2 regions of the Streptomyces sp. NPDC087310 genome follow, and region 1 is predicted to be linked to the other one. Evidence: riboswitches for the same ligand, from Rfam matches in the RefSeq annotation. Region 1 holds a riboswitch; the other holds the start of a gene.
The links. Region 1 has a riboswitch for cobalamin ahead of ACIO3P_RS33820 (ABC transporter substrate-binding protein). Riboswitches for the same ligand answer to the same signal wherever they lie in the genome.
Positions count from the first base shown of each region.

Region 2: linked by a shared signal. The riboswitch ahead of ACIO3P_RS33180 (ribonucleoside-diphosphate reductase subunit alpha) and the one ahead of ACIO3P_RS33820 (ABC transporter substrate-binding protein) in region 1 are both predicted to bind cobalamin.

Region 1 is NZ_JBIUYF010000010.1:160,396-167,988, reverse strand. It holds gene ACIO3P_RS33845 (GNAT family N-acetyltransferase) at 73-657, opposite strand; gene ACIO3P_RS33840 (PadR family transcriptional regulator) at 733-1,110, shown strand; gene ACIO3P_RS33835 (hypothetical protein) at 1,107-2,327, shown strand; gene ACIO3P_RS33830 (ABC transporter ATP-binding protein) at 2,376-3,170, opposite strand; gene ACIO3P_RS33825 (FecCD family ABC transporter permease) at 3,167-4,162, opposite strand; gene ACIO3P_RS33820 (ABC transporter substrate-binding protein) at 4,366-5,466, opposite strand; cobalamin riboswitch at 5,535-5,717, opposite strand; gene ACIO3P_RS33815 (response regulator) at 5,796-6,452, shown strand; gene ACIO3P_RS33810 (hypothetical protein) at 6,419-7,593, opposite strand, start outside.
Region 2 is NZ_JBIUYF010000010.1:16,744-24,336, reverse strand. It holds gene ACIO3P_RS33190 (carbon starvation CstA family protein) at 1-1,225, shown strand, start outside; gene ACIO3P_RS33185 (YbdD/YjiX family protein) at 1,222-1,464, shown strand; cobalamin riboswitch at 1,590-1,732, shown strand; gene ACIO3P_RS33180 (ribonucleoside-diphosphate reductase subunit alpha) at 1,877-4,327, shown strand; gene ACIO3P_RS33175 (ribonucleotide-diphosphate reductase subunit beta) at 4,327-5,349, shown strand; gene ACIO3P_RS33170 (SDR family oxidoreductase) at 5,421-6,170, opposite strand; gene ACIO3P_RS33165 (serine hydrolase) at 6,391-7,311, shown strand; gene ACIO3P_RS33160 (hypothetical protein) at 7,414-7,593, shown strand, end outside.

The DNA of each region.
Region 1 (7,593 bases):
TCGGGACAGGGCGAACGAAAGATTACATGACAATCGTTTTCACCAGGCGCGGGCGGTCGCGGGAGCTCCGCATCAGACCATGGGGACTTCGAAGTGGACGACGCTCCCCGTGCCACCCGTGCCACCGGGGGCCCCGGGGACCCCCTCCGCACCCTCCCGCTCGTCGCACACCACTTTCCCGAGCGACCGCCAGAACGGCTCGGCGCCGGTGACCGCCGGGTCGGTGTGCAGATAGACCGAGGAGTAGCCGCCGTCCGCCGCGGCGAAGTCCAGCAGCTCGCGCACGAGCGCGCGGGCGAGTCCCTGGCGGCGGTGGGCGGGACGTACGTACACCCGGCGGAGCTGAGCGGTCTCCCCGGAGGGGTAACGCTCCGCGAGCCAGCGGGGATTGGGGGGATGTGCCGGACCCCGGGAGTCGAGGGCCGCGGTGGCGACGACCGTCCCCGCACCGCCTCCCCCCTCACTACCGCCCTCTTCCACGGCGACCAGCAGGGTGTGGCGCGCGGGGGTGAGGTAGGCGGCCTCTATGTCGATGATGTCGCCGTGCCAGCGCGGCACATACCCCGAACGGAAGTCGTGGTAAACGGTGTCGAGCATCACCACGCGGGCGGCGTCGGCGTCCTCGGGGGTCGCTGTTCGAATGCGGTAGTTCGGCACTTGCGCATCATATGCAGTAAGCCTCGCCGGATTGTCACGCGGATATATATCGGCTCCCGATGTATCATCGGCGCCATGGCTTCCCGACCCCTCACCGAAGCGGGCTTCTTCGTCCTCCTTGCGCTGACGGACGAGCCACGTCACGGATACGGCATCAAGCAGGAGGCGGCCGAACTCTCCGGCCACCGCGTCGATCTGCGGGTGGGCACCCTGTACGGGGTGCTGGACCGGCTCACCGCCGACGGCCTCACGGAGCACGACCACGACGAGGTGCACCAGGGGCGGCTGCGCCGCTACTACCGGCTGACGCCCCAGGGCGAACGGGCGCTGGAGGCGGAACAGGCGCGGATGGCCGCCAACGTACGGGCCGCCGAGCGGCGCCTGACCGACCGCAGGCCGGGCACGGCCCCCGGGACGGGCCCCGGCACGGCCCCCGCCGGAGGTGCCGCATGAGCCGGGCGGCGGACCGGGCACGGAATCAGGCACGGAATCAGGCACCGGACCCGGCACAGCCGCCGCCACCGGCCGAGGGCCCAACGGACGGAGCTCCGACGGCCGAGGCTCCGACGTCGGCGCCGACGGCCGGGGCTCCGACGCTGCTGGAGACGCGCTTCCGGGCCGTGCTGCGCGTCCTGCCCGCCTACTACCGGCGGGAGCGCGAGGAGGAGATGGTCGACACCTTCCTCTCCGACTGCGAACCGCTCGACGAGGAGATCGCCTTCGGCCGCCCCGGCTTCCGCGAGGTGACCGGCGTGCTCGCGCTCGCCGTACGCAGCCGGCTCGCGGGCCCCGAGGCGCCCGGCCGCTACGCCGCCTACGGCCGTACGGCACGGCTGGTCGCGCTGTTCGGCGTGGTCGCGCTGGCCTCGGTGGTGCTGGTCGGCCTGCTGACCGACCTCGCGGTCCTTCTCGCCGGATCCCCGTTCGACCGGCGGCTGGTGCTCGACGCGCTCACCGGGGCGGCGGCCTCCGGGTACGGCGCGACGGCCTGGTCCGTCGCCACGTACGTCCTGCCGCTGGGCTGGATCGGCGCGTGCGTGGCGCTGCTCGCGGGACGGCCGCGCACGGCCGGGCCGCTGGCCGTGGGCGCCGCCCTGCCCCAGGTCGTGGCGGTGGTGCGGGGCCTCGACGGCTCGCCGCTGCTCGGGCTGACGGCGGCCTCCGCCGCGCTCCCCTGCCTGGTGGCGGCGGCGACGCTGAGCGCCTTCCCGCCGGGCGCGCCCCGTCCCGAGATCTCCGGGCGTGTGGTCGAGTGGCTGCCGCCCGCGTGCCTGCCCGTGGCCCTGGCCTCGTATCTGGTGGGCCGTCATACGCCGGTCTTCCAGGACTGGGCGTACGGCTGGACGTTCCTGACCGCCGGAGCGCTCTGGCTCGTGCTGCGCGCCCGCGCGGCGCGCCGCCCCGCCCGCCCCGCCCGCTCTGTGCCGCCGGACCCGGCGGTGCCCTCGGCGCTGGCCGTCCTCGGGCTGCCCGTACTGGCGCTCGGAGTGGTGAACCTGGCCTTCCTCGTCCCGGCCGGGGCCGGCGCCGAGGGTTCGCCGTTCGCCGGCGCGATCACCGTCAACGCCGTACAGACCGGGTCGATCGCCGTACTGGAAGCCGTCCTGCTGACGGCCGGCCTCCGCGCGCTGCGCCGCGAACCGCGCACCCGGCCCCCGCTCCCGGCGTAGGGACCGCACCACTCGGGCTCGGGCTCCCGGGCCCTTGAGCTGTCGGGTTCAGTCCCGCGGCACCGTACCGAGGAACCGCACATGGGGGCGGCCTCCGGCGGCGTCCCGGGTGACCGCCGCCCGTACGCGGTAGACGTCCGCGATCAGTTCCTCGGTGATGACGTCGCCCGGGGCGCCGCCCGCCACCGCGCGGCCCTCGCGCAGGACCACCACCTCGTCGCAGTACATCGCGGCGAGGTTCAGGTCGTGCAGGGCGATGACGGTGGTGACCGGGAGCGCGGCGACCAGGTTCAGCAACTCCAGTTGGTGCTGGATGTCGAGGTGGTTGGTCGGCTCGTCCAGGAGCAGTTCGCGGGGGTCCTGGGCGAGGGCGCGGGCGATCTGGACACGCTGGCGCTCACCGCCCGACAGGGTGTGCCAGGACTGCTCGGCGCGCTCCGTCAGTCCGCTGCGCTCCAGAGCCGTCCGTACGGCGATGTCGTCCTCGGCGGACGGCGCCGACCAGGCCCGGCGGTGCGGGACACGGCCGAGCCGTACGACCTCGCGGACGCTCAGCTCGACCTGCGTGTCGGTCTGCTGCTCGACCACGGCGACCCGGCGCGCGACCGCGCGGCGGCCCACCTCGCCCAGCGTCCTGCCGTCCAGGGTGACGACGCCCGCGGTGGGGGCGAGGACACCGGAGAGCAGCCGCAGCAGGGTGGACTTGCCCGAGCCGTTCGGGCCCAGCAGCCCCACCGTGGAACCGGCCGCGGGCGCGAGGGAGACCCCGTCGAGGATGAGGCGGCCCCCGGCGGTACGGGAGACCCGGGCGGCGTTGAGGCCCGGTGGCGCGGTCGTCGTCATCGGGTCCTCCGGGTGCGGTGGAGGACCAGCACGAACGCCGGTACCCCGATGAGCGAGGTCACCACGCCGACCGGCACCTCCTGCGGGTCGAGCACCGTACGGGCCAGGGTGTCGACCCACACCAGGAAGACCGCCCCGGTCAGCGCGGTGACCGGCAGCAGCCGGCTGTGCCCCGGGCCGACCAGGGCGCGGGCGGCGTGCGGCAGGACGAGCCCGACGAAGCCGATCGCGCCCGCCGAGGAGACCAGCGCGGCCGTCAGCAGCGCGGTGACACAGAGCAGCACGAGGCGCGTACGGGCCACGGAGACGCCGAGGTGCCCTGCCGCGTCCTGCCCGAAGGCGAACGCGTCGAGCGTGCGCGCGTACCCGCCGCACACCACCAGCGCCACCACGAGGACGGCGCCGCAGACCTGGACGTCGGTCCAGCCGGCGCCGCTGAGCGAGCCGAGCAGCCAGAACAGCACCCCGCGGGTGGTCTCCGCGTCGGCGGCCGTCATCACGACGAAGGAGGTGAGGGCCGAGAAGAGCTGCATCGCGGCGACCCCGGAGAGCACCACCCGGTCCGTCGTCCCGCCGAGCGTGTGACTGAGCACCAGCACCATCGCGAACGAGCACAGCGCGCCGAGGAACGCCCCGCCCGAGATGGACAGCGCCCCTCCCCCGGCCCCGAGCACGACCACCAGGACAGCGCCGGTGGACGCCCCCGAGGAGACGCCGAGGACGAAGGGGTCGGCGAGCGGGTTGCGCAGCAGGGACTGCATGATCGCGCCGCACACCGCGAGCCCGGCGCCGCACACGGCGGCGAGCAGGGTGCGCGGCAGCCGCAGGTTCCAGACGATGCCGTCGCGGATCGGGGTGAGGTGCGACTCGCCCCAGCCGAGATGCGCGGCGACGACCGACCAGACGTCGCCGACGCGGATGTCCGCGGGCCCGATGGTGATCGCCACGGCGACGGAGAGCGCGAGCAGGGCGAGGGCGCAGGCCCAGCCCACGGGGCGGGCCCAGGCCGCCGCCCGGACCCGGCGGAACCGGCCGGCGGGGGACGGGGCCGCGGGAGACGGGGCCGCGGGGGACGGGGCGCTCTCCGGCGCGGGCGACGTACGCGACGCCTGCTCCGTGGTCGTGGCCTGCTCGGGGGCGGTGGCCTGCTCGGGGGCGGTGGCCTGCTCGGGGGGCGTGGGCCGCTCCGTGGTCGTCACGCGGCGGGCGCGTACGCGCGCAGCGCCGCCGCCACCCGCTCGACGCCCTCCACGGTGCGGATGCTCGGATTCATCGCCTGGCCGCTGAGCCGGACGTACCGCTGGTGCTTCACCGCGTCCATGTTCTTGGTGACCTGGTTGGTCTCCAAGAACTCGATCTTCTTCGCCGCCGTCTCGGCCGTCTCCGACCTGCGCGAGAGATCGCCGATGACGAGGAAGGCGGGGTCGCGGTCGGCGACCGTCTCCCAGTTGATCTGGGGCCACTCGTCATGGGTGGAGTCGAAGACGTTCTTCGCGCCGACGGCGTTCGTGATGATGCCGGGCGCGCCGCAGCAGCCGCCCATGTAGGGGGCCTCGGAGTTGGCGAACCAGTAGAGGAAGGTGGTGTCCTTCGCCTTCTTGGCGTCGATCCCGGCGACCGCCTCGCTCATCCGGCCCTTCAGCTCGGCGATGAGCCGGTCGCCACGGTCCTCGACGTCGAACACCGTGGCCAGATCGCGGATCTCGCCGTAGATGTCCTCCATCGTCAGCGGTGTCGCGCGCGATCCGTCGGTGTCGCCGCTGTTGTCCTTGGCGCAGTCGGACGGGGAGACGTACGTCGGCACGCCCAGCTTCTCGAACTGCGCGCGTGTGGCCACGCCGCCCTTGCCCAGGGTGGACTCGAAGGAGGAGGCGACGAAGTCGGGCTCGGCGTCCAGGACCTTCTCGAAGGAGGGGTTGTTGTCGGCCAGCCGCTCGACCTTGGCGTTCTCCTTCTCCAGGCTCTTCGGCAGCGGGTCGGTCCAGGTGGCGGTGCCGGCCATCCGGTCGCCGAGGCCGAGGGAGAGCAGGATCTCCGTGGTGCCCTGGTTGAGCGAGACGGCGTGCTCGGGCGGCGCGTCGATCCGTACCTTCTGACCGCAGTTGGTGACGGTACGGGGATAACCGGCGGCCTTGCCGGAACCGGAGTCGGAACCGGAACCGGACCCTGAGTCGGTCCCCGCCCCGGAGGCGCCGTCCTGAGCGGTGGTCGTTCCCCCTCCGCCGCAGCCGGTCAGCAGCAAGGTGCCGGCGGCGAGGACAAGAGCGGTACGGCGGACAAGGCGTGCGATCGGCACGGAGTCGTTCCTCTGCGTCGAGGGCCCATGCGCGGAGCCCGGTCGTACGGTGCTCCCCCGCCACGGGACGCGGACGGAGGCCCGCCAGCAGGTCTTCGGACTCGGGGTCATCCGGACGGAAGCGCCTTCCCGGACTGCCGTCCAGTGGCCGATGCCCCGCCCGTCGCCCTCACCGCTGCGCGTCAGCTCCGGATTCGCACCGGATTCCCTGACCCACGTACATGGGTTCGACTGGCCTCGGCAAGCTATCACAGGCGGTTTTCCGCCCCACTGCGGCACTTTCCGGCGCTTTCCGCCCGGCGGCGCTCCGGGGCTGCGGACAATGGGGCATGCCGGAAACCGCGCCCGTGAGCGTCGCCCTGATCGACGACCATCCCGTGGTCCTCGCGGGCATCGAGTCCTGGTACGCGGCGTCGGAGCGGCCGATCGCGGTGACCGCCAAGGGGCCCGATCTGTCGGTGGCGACGAGCGGTCCCGGCCGGGACGCGGATGTGGTGGTGCTCGACCTCCAGCTCGCCCACGGGGTGCCCGCCTACCCCGAGCTGCGGCAACTCGTCGCACAGGAGCGGCAGGTCATCGTCTACACCATGCAGGACAGCCAGGAGACCGCCCTGACCTGCCTGGACCTGGGTGCGTTCACCTACCTCACCAAGGCCGAGGGGGAACGCCACCTCATGGCGGCGACCCTCGCGGCGGCCGACTGCCGCCCGTACACCCCGCCCGCGCTGGCCGGGGCGTTCGGCAGCGACGCGCGCAAGGGGCGGCCCGCGCTGACCCCGCGCGAGGTGGAGGTGCTGCTGGAGTGGTTCCAGTCGGAGTCCAAGGCGATGGTCGGGGCGAGCCTGGGGCTCTCGGTCCGTACGGTGAACACCTATCTGGAGCGGGTACGGATCAAGTACGCCAACGCGGGCCGGCCCGCGACCACCAAGGCGAACCTGGTCGCGCGGGCCATTCAGGACGGGCTGACGTCGCTGGACGAGCTGTGACCCCGGCCGGCCGGGACAGCGGCGAGCGCGCCCTCCGCGCCGGCCGCCATGCCAGCGTCCGCGCCGTCCGCCGGGGCCGTGCTCCCGGCCGGGGCGTCGAGGGTGCAGGACGCCTCCACCAGCAGCAGCCCCTCGCTGCGTACGGTACGGACCCGCACCCCGTGCTCGGCCGTCTCCGGGATCTCCGTCAGCGCCGTCAGCGGACTGTCCGTCACGACGCTCACCCGCACCAGGCCGCCGCCGCGCACGACCGTGGCGCGGGCGCTGCGCTCGGCGGTCGCGAGCGCGGCGAGCACCGGCTCGGTGAGCGCGCGGCGCAGCCGCCGGTCCACCGGGGCCGAGGCCCCCCGTACGGCGAGCTGTACGTCGACACCGTGCCGTTCGGCGACATCGATACCGGCCCGTAGTTCGTGGAGCAGCGGATCGTGCGCGTGGTCGCGCTCCGCGAAGAGCCGCCGCAGCCGGGCGGCCTCGACGGCGGAGCGGCGCCGTACGGTCCCGTCGCCGGGACGGAGCGAACCGTCGGCGAGCCCGGTCAGCAACGGCAGCACGGAGCGGCCGAGTTCGGCGTAGCGGGCCCGCTGGTCGGCGTGGACCTGGGCGGCGACGGCCGCCTCCGTACGCACGCGCTCCTGTTCGCGCCCCGTGGCGCTCGCGGCGGCGGCGCACTCCCCGAGCGACCGGGCGAGCATCGCGGCGGCGACCTGGAAGGTGCAGATGGCCAGGGCGCTGACGGCCATGCCGGAGGCGGCCTGCCGGGTCGGCACCCCGGCGAGCAGCAACTGCGTGAGCGTGAGCACGAGATGACCGCCGATGAAGACGAGCGTCGGCCCCAGTCCTGCGTCGAAGAGCAGCAGCACCCCGAACCAGCCGATCTCCAGGAACGTCCAGTGCGGGGTCCCGATGAAGTCCTCCACGGGCAGCCGGCTGGTGGCGACGGTCGACGCGACGAGGGCGCAGGTCAGGCCGAGCACCACCCAGGGTCGCGGCCGGCCGCGACCGTCGGCGCCGAGCAGCGCGTCCACCATGATGAGGAGGGTCAGCAGGGTGAACGCGAAGAGCTGGACCCAGGGCTGGTCGTAGTCGCGCAGGCTGGTGAGGAGCGCGGGCAGGGCGAGCCCGAGGTGCACGGCGGTGAGGA
Region 2 (7,593 bases), 140 kb from region 1:
CGCGAGCCGCGGTGACGGTCCGGTCTTCGCCGGGTCCATGTTCCCGTTCGTCTTCATCACCATCGCGTGCGGCGCGCTCTCGGGCTTCCACTCCCTGATCTCCTCGGGCACGACGCCGAAGATGGTCCAGAAGGAGACCCAGATCCGGATGATCGGTTACGGCGCGATGCTGACCGAGTCGTTCGTCGCGATCATGGCGCTGATCGCCGCCTGCATCATCGACCCGGGCCTGTACTTCGCGGTCAACTCCCCGGCCGGTGTGATGGGCGGTACGGTCGAGTCCGCGTCGCAGGCGGTCGCCAACCTCGGTTTCACCATCTCGCCCGACCAGCTCGCCCAGGCGGCGAAGGACGTCGAGGAGACCAGTCTGCTGTCGCGCACCGGTGGCGCGCCGACCTTCGCCCTCGGTATGGCGGAGATCTTCTCGTCCGTCGTCGGCGGCACCGCCATGAAGGCGTTCTGGTACCACTTCGCGATCATGTTCGAGGCGCTGTTCATCCTCACCACGGTCGACGCGGGGACCCGTGTCGGGCGCTTCATGCTCCAGGACATGCTCGGCAACGTGTACAAGCCGATGCGCCAGGTGAGCTGGAAGCCGGGCGTCTGGTTCGCCAGCGCGGTCGTGGTCGGCGGCTGGGGCTACTTCCTCTGGGTCGGCGTCCATGACCCGCTGGGCGGCATCAACCAGCTCTTCCCGCTCTTCGGCATCGCCAACCAGCTCCTGGCGGCCGTGGCGCTCGCCGTCTGCACCACGCTGCTGGTCAAGTCCGGCCGTCTGAAGTGGGCCTGGGTGACAGCCGTGCCGCTGGCCTGGGACGCGGCCGTCACCCTCACCGCGAGCTGGCAGAAGATCTTCTCGGGCGACCCGAGGGTGGGCTTCTTCACCCAGCGCGACGTGTACCAGTCGGCCATCGACCGGGGCGAGGTGCTGGCCCCGGCCAAGACCATGGACGACATGCACACCGTCGTCACCAACTCCACGGTGGACGGGGTGCTCTCGGCCCTCTTCGCGGTCCTCATCCTCGTGGTCATCGCGGACGCGGGACGGGTCTGCTTCAAGGCGATCCGCGACCCGGAGTCCGTCCGGCTGGTGGAGGCCCCGTACACCGAGTCCAGGATCGTCGCCCCGGCCGGCATGATCCCCACCAAGGAGGAGAAGGCGGAGCTGGCCGCCGCCGAGGCCACGGCGCGGGAGAGCGTCCCGGCGGGGACGGGCCCGGCATGACCTGGCTCCGGAGCCAGGCCCGGAGTCGGAGTGGGAGCCGGGTGGAGCGGGTACGGCAGGTGGCCCGGCGGGTCCGCTGGTACGTGCGGGAGTTCACCGGCGAATCGGCGTACGAGCGTTACGTGGCCCACGCCACCGCCGGTGACCCGGCCGGCCAGGTCATGACCCGCCGCGCCTTCGAACGCAGCCGCACGGACGCCCGTGAGGCCGACCCGCGCGAGGGATTCCGCTGCTGCTGAGCGGTTGTTGAGCGGTTGCTGAACGCTCACGGAGTGCTCGCGGAGTGCTCGCCGGGCGCTCGCCGGGCCGCCGCTGATCTCGTACCGCGGCGACGTACGACACAACATCTGGGGGGTGGCGCACCGCGCGCCCCCCAGATGTATGCTCGACCTCGCTGTCGACGCAGGGGAATCCGGTGTAAATCCGGAACTGTCCCGCAACGGTGTGCTGTGGCGCGCTTTGTCGCGCCCTCCAGTCCGAACACCTGCCGACAGTGCGTCCGGCTCGACCGAACCGGACGCCCAGACGTCCGGGCCTCGCGGTTGGGCCGGTGGACGCGGCGCGGTGTGCCGCCCTGCGAGGGCGGGGTACGTCCGTGCGCGCGGACCCGTGCCTCCTCGTGGCCCAGAGCCGAGCGAGGGAGAGAACCACGTGACCATCGCGCCAGCGGATCCGGTTTCAGTTGTCTCGGAAGCACAGTCCGAGGCACAGTCCGAGCACGGGGCGGCGACCGCCGCCGGGCAGGCCGACGCCCCCGGCACCGCGCTGCTGCGGACCCTGACCGAGCTGACCGCCGATCTGCCCGACGCCGACCCGGGCAGGATCGCCGCCGCCGCGCTGCGTGGCCGCAACGCCCGTTCGGACGAGGCCGAGCTGCGCGAGCTGGCCACGGAGGCGGCGGCCGGGCAGATCTCGGAGGACCCGGCCTACTCCCGTCTCGCCGCCCGGCTGCTCACCCGTACGATCGCCGACGAGGCGGCCTCCCAGGGCGCCGTGTCGTTCTCCGCGTCCATCGCCGTCGGGCAGCGCGAGGGCCTGATCGCGGACCGTACGGCCGCCTTCGTGACGCGCCACGCCGACCGGCTCGACGCGCTGATCGACCAGGACGCCGACGACCGCTTCGGCTACTTCGGGCTGCGTACGCTCTACAGCCGCTATCTGCTCCGGCATCCGCTCACCCGTCAGGTGATCGAGACGCCCCAGTACTTCATGCTGCGGGTCGCCGCCGGGCTCGCCGAGGACGAGAGCGCGCACGCGCTGGACGAGGTCGCCGCGCTCTACCGGCTGATGAGCCGGCTGGACTACCTCCCCTCCTCCCCCACGCTCTTCAACTCCGGCACCCGCCACCCGCAGATGTCGTCCTGCTACCTGCTGGACTCGCCGCTGGACGAGCTGGACTCGATCTACGACCGCTACCACCAGGTGGCGCGGCTCTCGAAGCACGCGGGCGGGATCGGGCTCTCGTACTCCCGTATCCGTTCGCGCGGTTCACTGATCCGGGGGACGAACGGCCACTCCAACGGCATCGTCCCGTTCCTGCGGACCCTCGACTCCTCCGTCGCGGCCGTCAACCAGGGCGGCCGGCGCAAGGGCGCCGCCTGCGTCTACCTGGAGACCTGGCACGCGGACCTGGAGGAGTTCCTCGAACTGCGGGACAACACGGGCGAGGACGCGCGCCGTACGCACAACCTCAACCTCGCGCACTGGATCCCCGACGAGTTCATGCGCCGGGTCGAGTCGGACGGCGTGTGGTCGCTCTTCTCGCCGGTGGACGTGCCGGAGCTGGTCGACCTGTGGGGCGACGCGTTCGACACCGCGTACCGCAAGGCGGAGGCCGACGGTCTCGCACGTAAAACGATCAAGGCCCGTGAGCTGTACGGCCGGATGATGCGCACCCTCGCGCAGACCGGCAACGGCTGGATGACCTTCAAGGACGCGTCGAACCGTACGGCGAACCAGACCGCCGAGCCCGGCCACACCGTCCACTCCTCCAACCTCTGCACGGAGATCCTGGAGGTCACGGACGACGGCGAGACGGCCGTCTGCAACCTCGGCTCGGTCAACCTGGGCGCGTTCGTGGACGCGGCCACCGGCGAGATCGACTGGGAGCGGCTGGACGAGACCGTCGTCACGGCCGTGACCTTCCTCGACCGGGTCGTGGACATCAACTTCTACCCGACCGAGCAGGCGGGCCGTTCCAACGCCAAGTGGCGCCCGGTGGGCCTGGGCGCGATGGGGCTCCAGGACGTCTTCTTCAAGAAGCGGCTGCCCTTCGACTCCCCCGAGGCCGCCGCGCTCTCCACCCGGATCGCCGAGCGGATCATGCTCGCGGCGTACGAGGCGTCCTGCGCCCTCGCCGAGCGCAACGGCCCGCTCCCCGCCTGGTCGAAGACGCGCGCGGCGCGCGGGGTGCTCCACCCCGACCACTACGACGTGGAGCTGAACTGGCCGGAGCGCTGGGCGGCGCTGCGCGCCCGGGTGGCGAAGTCCGGCATGCGCAACTCGCTCCTCCTCGCCATCGCGCCGACGGCGACCATCGCGTCCATCGCGGGTGTGTACGAGTGCATCGAGCCGCAGGTTTCGAACCTGTTCAAGCGCGAGACGCTCTCCGGGGAGTTCCTCCAGGTCAACTCGTACCTGGTGGACGAGTTGAAGCGGCTCGGCGTCTGGGACGCGCAGACGCGCGAGGCGCTGCGCGAGTCGAGCGGCTCGGTGGCGGGCTTCACCTGGATCCCTGCGGAGGTACGGGAGCTGTTCCGTACGGCCTGGGAGATCCCGCAGCGCGGACTGATCGACATGGCGGCGGCGCGTACGCCGTTCCTGGACCAGAGCCAGTCGCTGAACCTGTTCCTGGAGACGCCGACCATCGGGAAGCTCAGCTCGATGTACGCGTACGCCTGGAAGAAGGGGCTGAAGACGACGTACTACCTGCGGTCCCGCCCGGCGACCCGGATCGCGCGGGCGGCCGGCGGGCAGTCGGCGCCGGCCCCCGCGGCCGCTCCCACCCCTGTCCCCGTCCCCGTCCCCGTACAGGCGACCCCGACCGACGAGGCGATCGCCTGCTCCCTGGAAAACCCCGAGTCCTGCGAGGCATGCCAGTAATGACGTCCACCGAATCAGCGGGGAAGAACCTCCTGGACCCGGGCTTCGAGCTGACGCTCCGCCCCATGCGCTACCCGGACTTCTACGAGCGCTACCGCGACGCGATCAAGAACACCTGGACGGTGGAGGAGGTCGACCTCCACTCCGACGTCGCCGACCTCGCCAAGCTGTCCCCCGGCGAGCAGCACATGATCGGCAGGCTGGTCGCGTTCTTCGCGACGGGCGACTCGATCGTCTCGAACAACCTGGTGCTGACGCTCTACAAGCACATCAACTCCCCGGAGGCGCGGCTCTATCTCTCGCGCCAGCTCTTCGAGGAGGCCGTGCACGTCCAGTTCTATCTGACCCTGCTGGACACGTACCTCCCGGACCCGGAGGACCGCGCGGCGGCCTTCGACGCGGTCGAGGAGATCCCGTCGATCCGTGAGAAGGCGCAGTTCTGCTTCCGCTGGATGGACTCGGTGGAGAAGATCGACCGCCTGGACTCGCAGGCGGACCGGCGCCGCTTCCTGCTGAATCTGATCTGCTTCGCGGCGTGCATCGAGGGCCTGTTCTTCTACGGGGCGTTCGCGTACGTCTACTGGTTCCGCTCGCGCGGCCTGCTGCACGGCCTGGCCACCGGCACGAACTGGGTCTTCCGTGACGAGACCATGCACATGAACTTCGCCTTCGAGGTCGTGGACACGGTCCGCAAGGAGGAGCCGGAGCTGTTCGACGACGCGCTCCAGCAGCAGGTCACGGACATGCTGAAGGAGGCGGTGGAGGCGGAGCTGCAGTTCGGCCGCGACCTGTGCGGCGACGGACTGCCGGGCATGAACACGGAGTCGATGCGCGCGTACCTGGAGTGCGTCGCGGACCAGCGGCTCCAGCGTCTCGGCTTCCCGCCGGTGTACGGATCGGAGAACCCGTTCGCGTTCATGGAGCTCCAGGGTGTCCAGGAGCTGACGAACTTCTTCGAGCGCCGCCCGTCGGCGTACCAGGTGGCGGTGGAGGGCACGGTCGGCTTCGACGACGACTTCTAGTCGTACGGTCAGGCGAGTTCAGGAGCGGGGCCGGGGCAGGGGGGTTTCCCCTTGTCCCGGCCCCGGTGCGTTCACCAGGGCAGCGGATGCTGGCTCAGGTCCTCGTCGGCGGTGACGGCCGTGCCCGTCGGGCCGCCGGGCGGCAGGGTCGCCATCCGGATGGGCAGCAGGGCCCCCTCCGCGGCGGTCAGCGCGCCCGCGTGCCCGTTCTGGTCGGTCGCCACGGATCCGGGGGAGACGGCGTTGACGAGAATCCGCTCGGCGCGCAGCTCGTTCGCGTACGTGACGGTGAGGGCGTTCAGCGCGGCCTTCGAGGAGTTGTAGGCCAGCAACTGGGGAAAGGCCCGGTTCGACGCGGCGAGGGACACCGAGCCGAGGTTGCTCGTGAGGTTCACGATGCGTGCGGCCTGGGACCGGCGGAGCAGCGGCAGCATCGCGTTGGTCACGGCCACGACGCCGAACACGTTGATCTCGTAGGTGGCGCGCATCTCGTCGACCGAGGTACGGCTCGGCTTGTGGATGGGCGTGGCGAGCACCCCGGCGTTGTTGACCAGGATGTCGAGCCCGCCGGCCTCGTGGGCGATCGCCTGGGCCGCCGCGTCGACCGACGCCTGGTCGGTGACGTCGAGCTGGACGAATCGCGCGTCGTATCCACGCGCGGCCAGGGTGGAGACGGCCGAGGTCCCGCGGTACGTGTCGCGGGCACCGAGGTAGACCGTCATCCCCATCCCGAGGAGCCCTTCGGCGACCGCGAACCCGATGCCCTTGTTGGCGCCGGTGACCAGGGCCAGCCGCTGCGTGGGACTGATATGAGTATCCATGATCTGCCCATACTGACCGAGCGGGGTCACCCTGGTTCGGCGGTTGACCGGAATCGTCCCGATGACCGGCCCTCGAACAGGTTCCCCAGGATCTTTACAAGGTTGAACGCAACCAACCGACGCGGTCAGCACGTTTTTCATGTAGGGGCCACTCACACCCCACGGGCCCCTTCAGCACGACAGTTCCACCACAAGCAATGCAGAGACGGAGCATTTCCTCTTGACTGCCAAGATACTGACCAAGCGCAGGGCCGCCGCCGTCGCCGGTGGCGCGCTGCTCGCGCTCTCCCCACTGGTCGCCCAGACCGCGACCGCCGCGCCGGCCGAGCCCACGGTCTCCGCCAAGGGCGCCGCCCTGCTGGACGGCGACAGCGGCGAGACGCTGTACGGCAAGGACGCGGACACCGTCCGCCCCATGGCCAGCACGGCGAAGATCATGACCGCGTACGTGGTGCTCGACAAGGGCGTGGACCTGGACCGCCAGGTGCCCGTCAAGCAGGAGTACCGCGACTACGTCACCGAGCACAGCACCAGCACGGCGGATCTCCAGACCGGTGACAAGCTCACCATCCGTCAGCTTCTCTACGCGTCGCTGCTTCCCTCCGGCGCCGACGCCGGCTACGCCCTCGCCGACACCTTCGGCACCGGCGACACCACCGAGGAGCGGGCCGAGTCCTTCGTCGCGCAGATGAACGCGAAGGCCGACGAGCTCTACCTGCCGAAGACCGAGTTCGACTCCTTCGACGGTGTGGGCACCGACTCCAGCACCCCCACCGAGCTGGCGAAGCTGGCCCAGCACGCGATGACGAACGACACCTTCCGTACGGTCGTCGCGACCAAGCAGTACAAGGGTGAGGCCCCGGCCGCCAACGGCCGTACGCGCTACTACACCTGGAACAACACGAACCAGTTGCTCGGTTCGTACGACGGCGTCATCGGCATCAAGACCGGTACGACGACCCCGGCGGGCGAATGCCTGGTCTTCGCGGCCACCCGTGGCGACAAGACCCTCGTCGGCACGGTCCTGAACAGCACCGACCGGTACGGCGACGCGGCGAAGATCCTGGACTACGGGTTCGGCTCGGACACCGCGGAGAACATGAAGCTCCGCAAGCTCCCGGCGAACACGCAGCGCGACTGATCACGCTCCGTTCCCCCGATCGCGCGGGACGGCCCGCCGGTTCTTCCGGCGGGCCGTCCCCGCGACTGGCCGAAAACACAGACCGATGACGAGAATCGGCCCATGACCAACAGCAGTGACGACGCGGACCGTGTCTTCGTACGCAGCAAGTGGGGCACCAGCCGCTACGTCTACAACCCGCACAACCCCATCGGCCGCGCCCTCATCGTGGGTTCCCTGCTCTTCGCGGCCGGCGGCATGTACCTCCTCTACCACCCGGACCTCCTCGGCTCCTCCGACGAC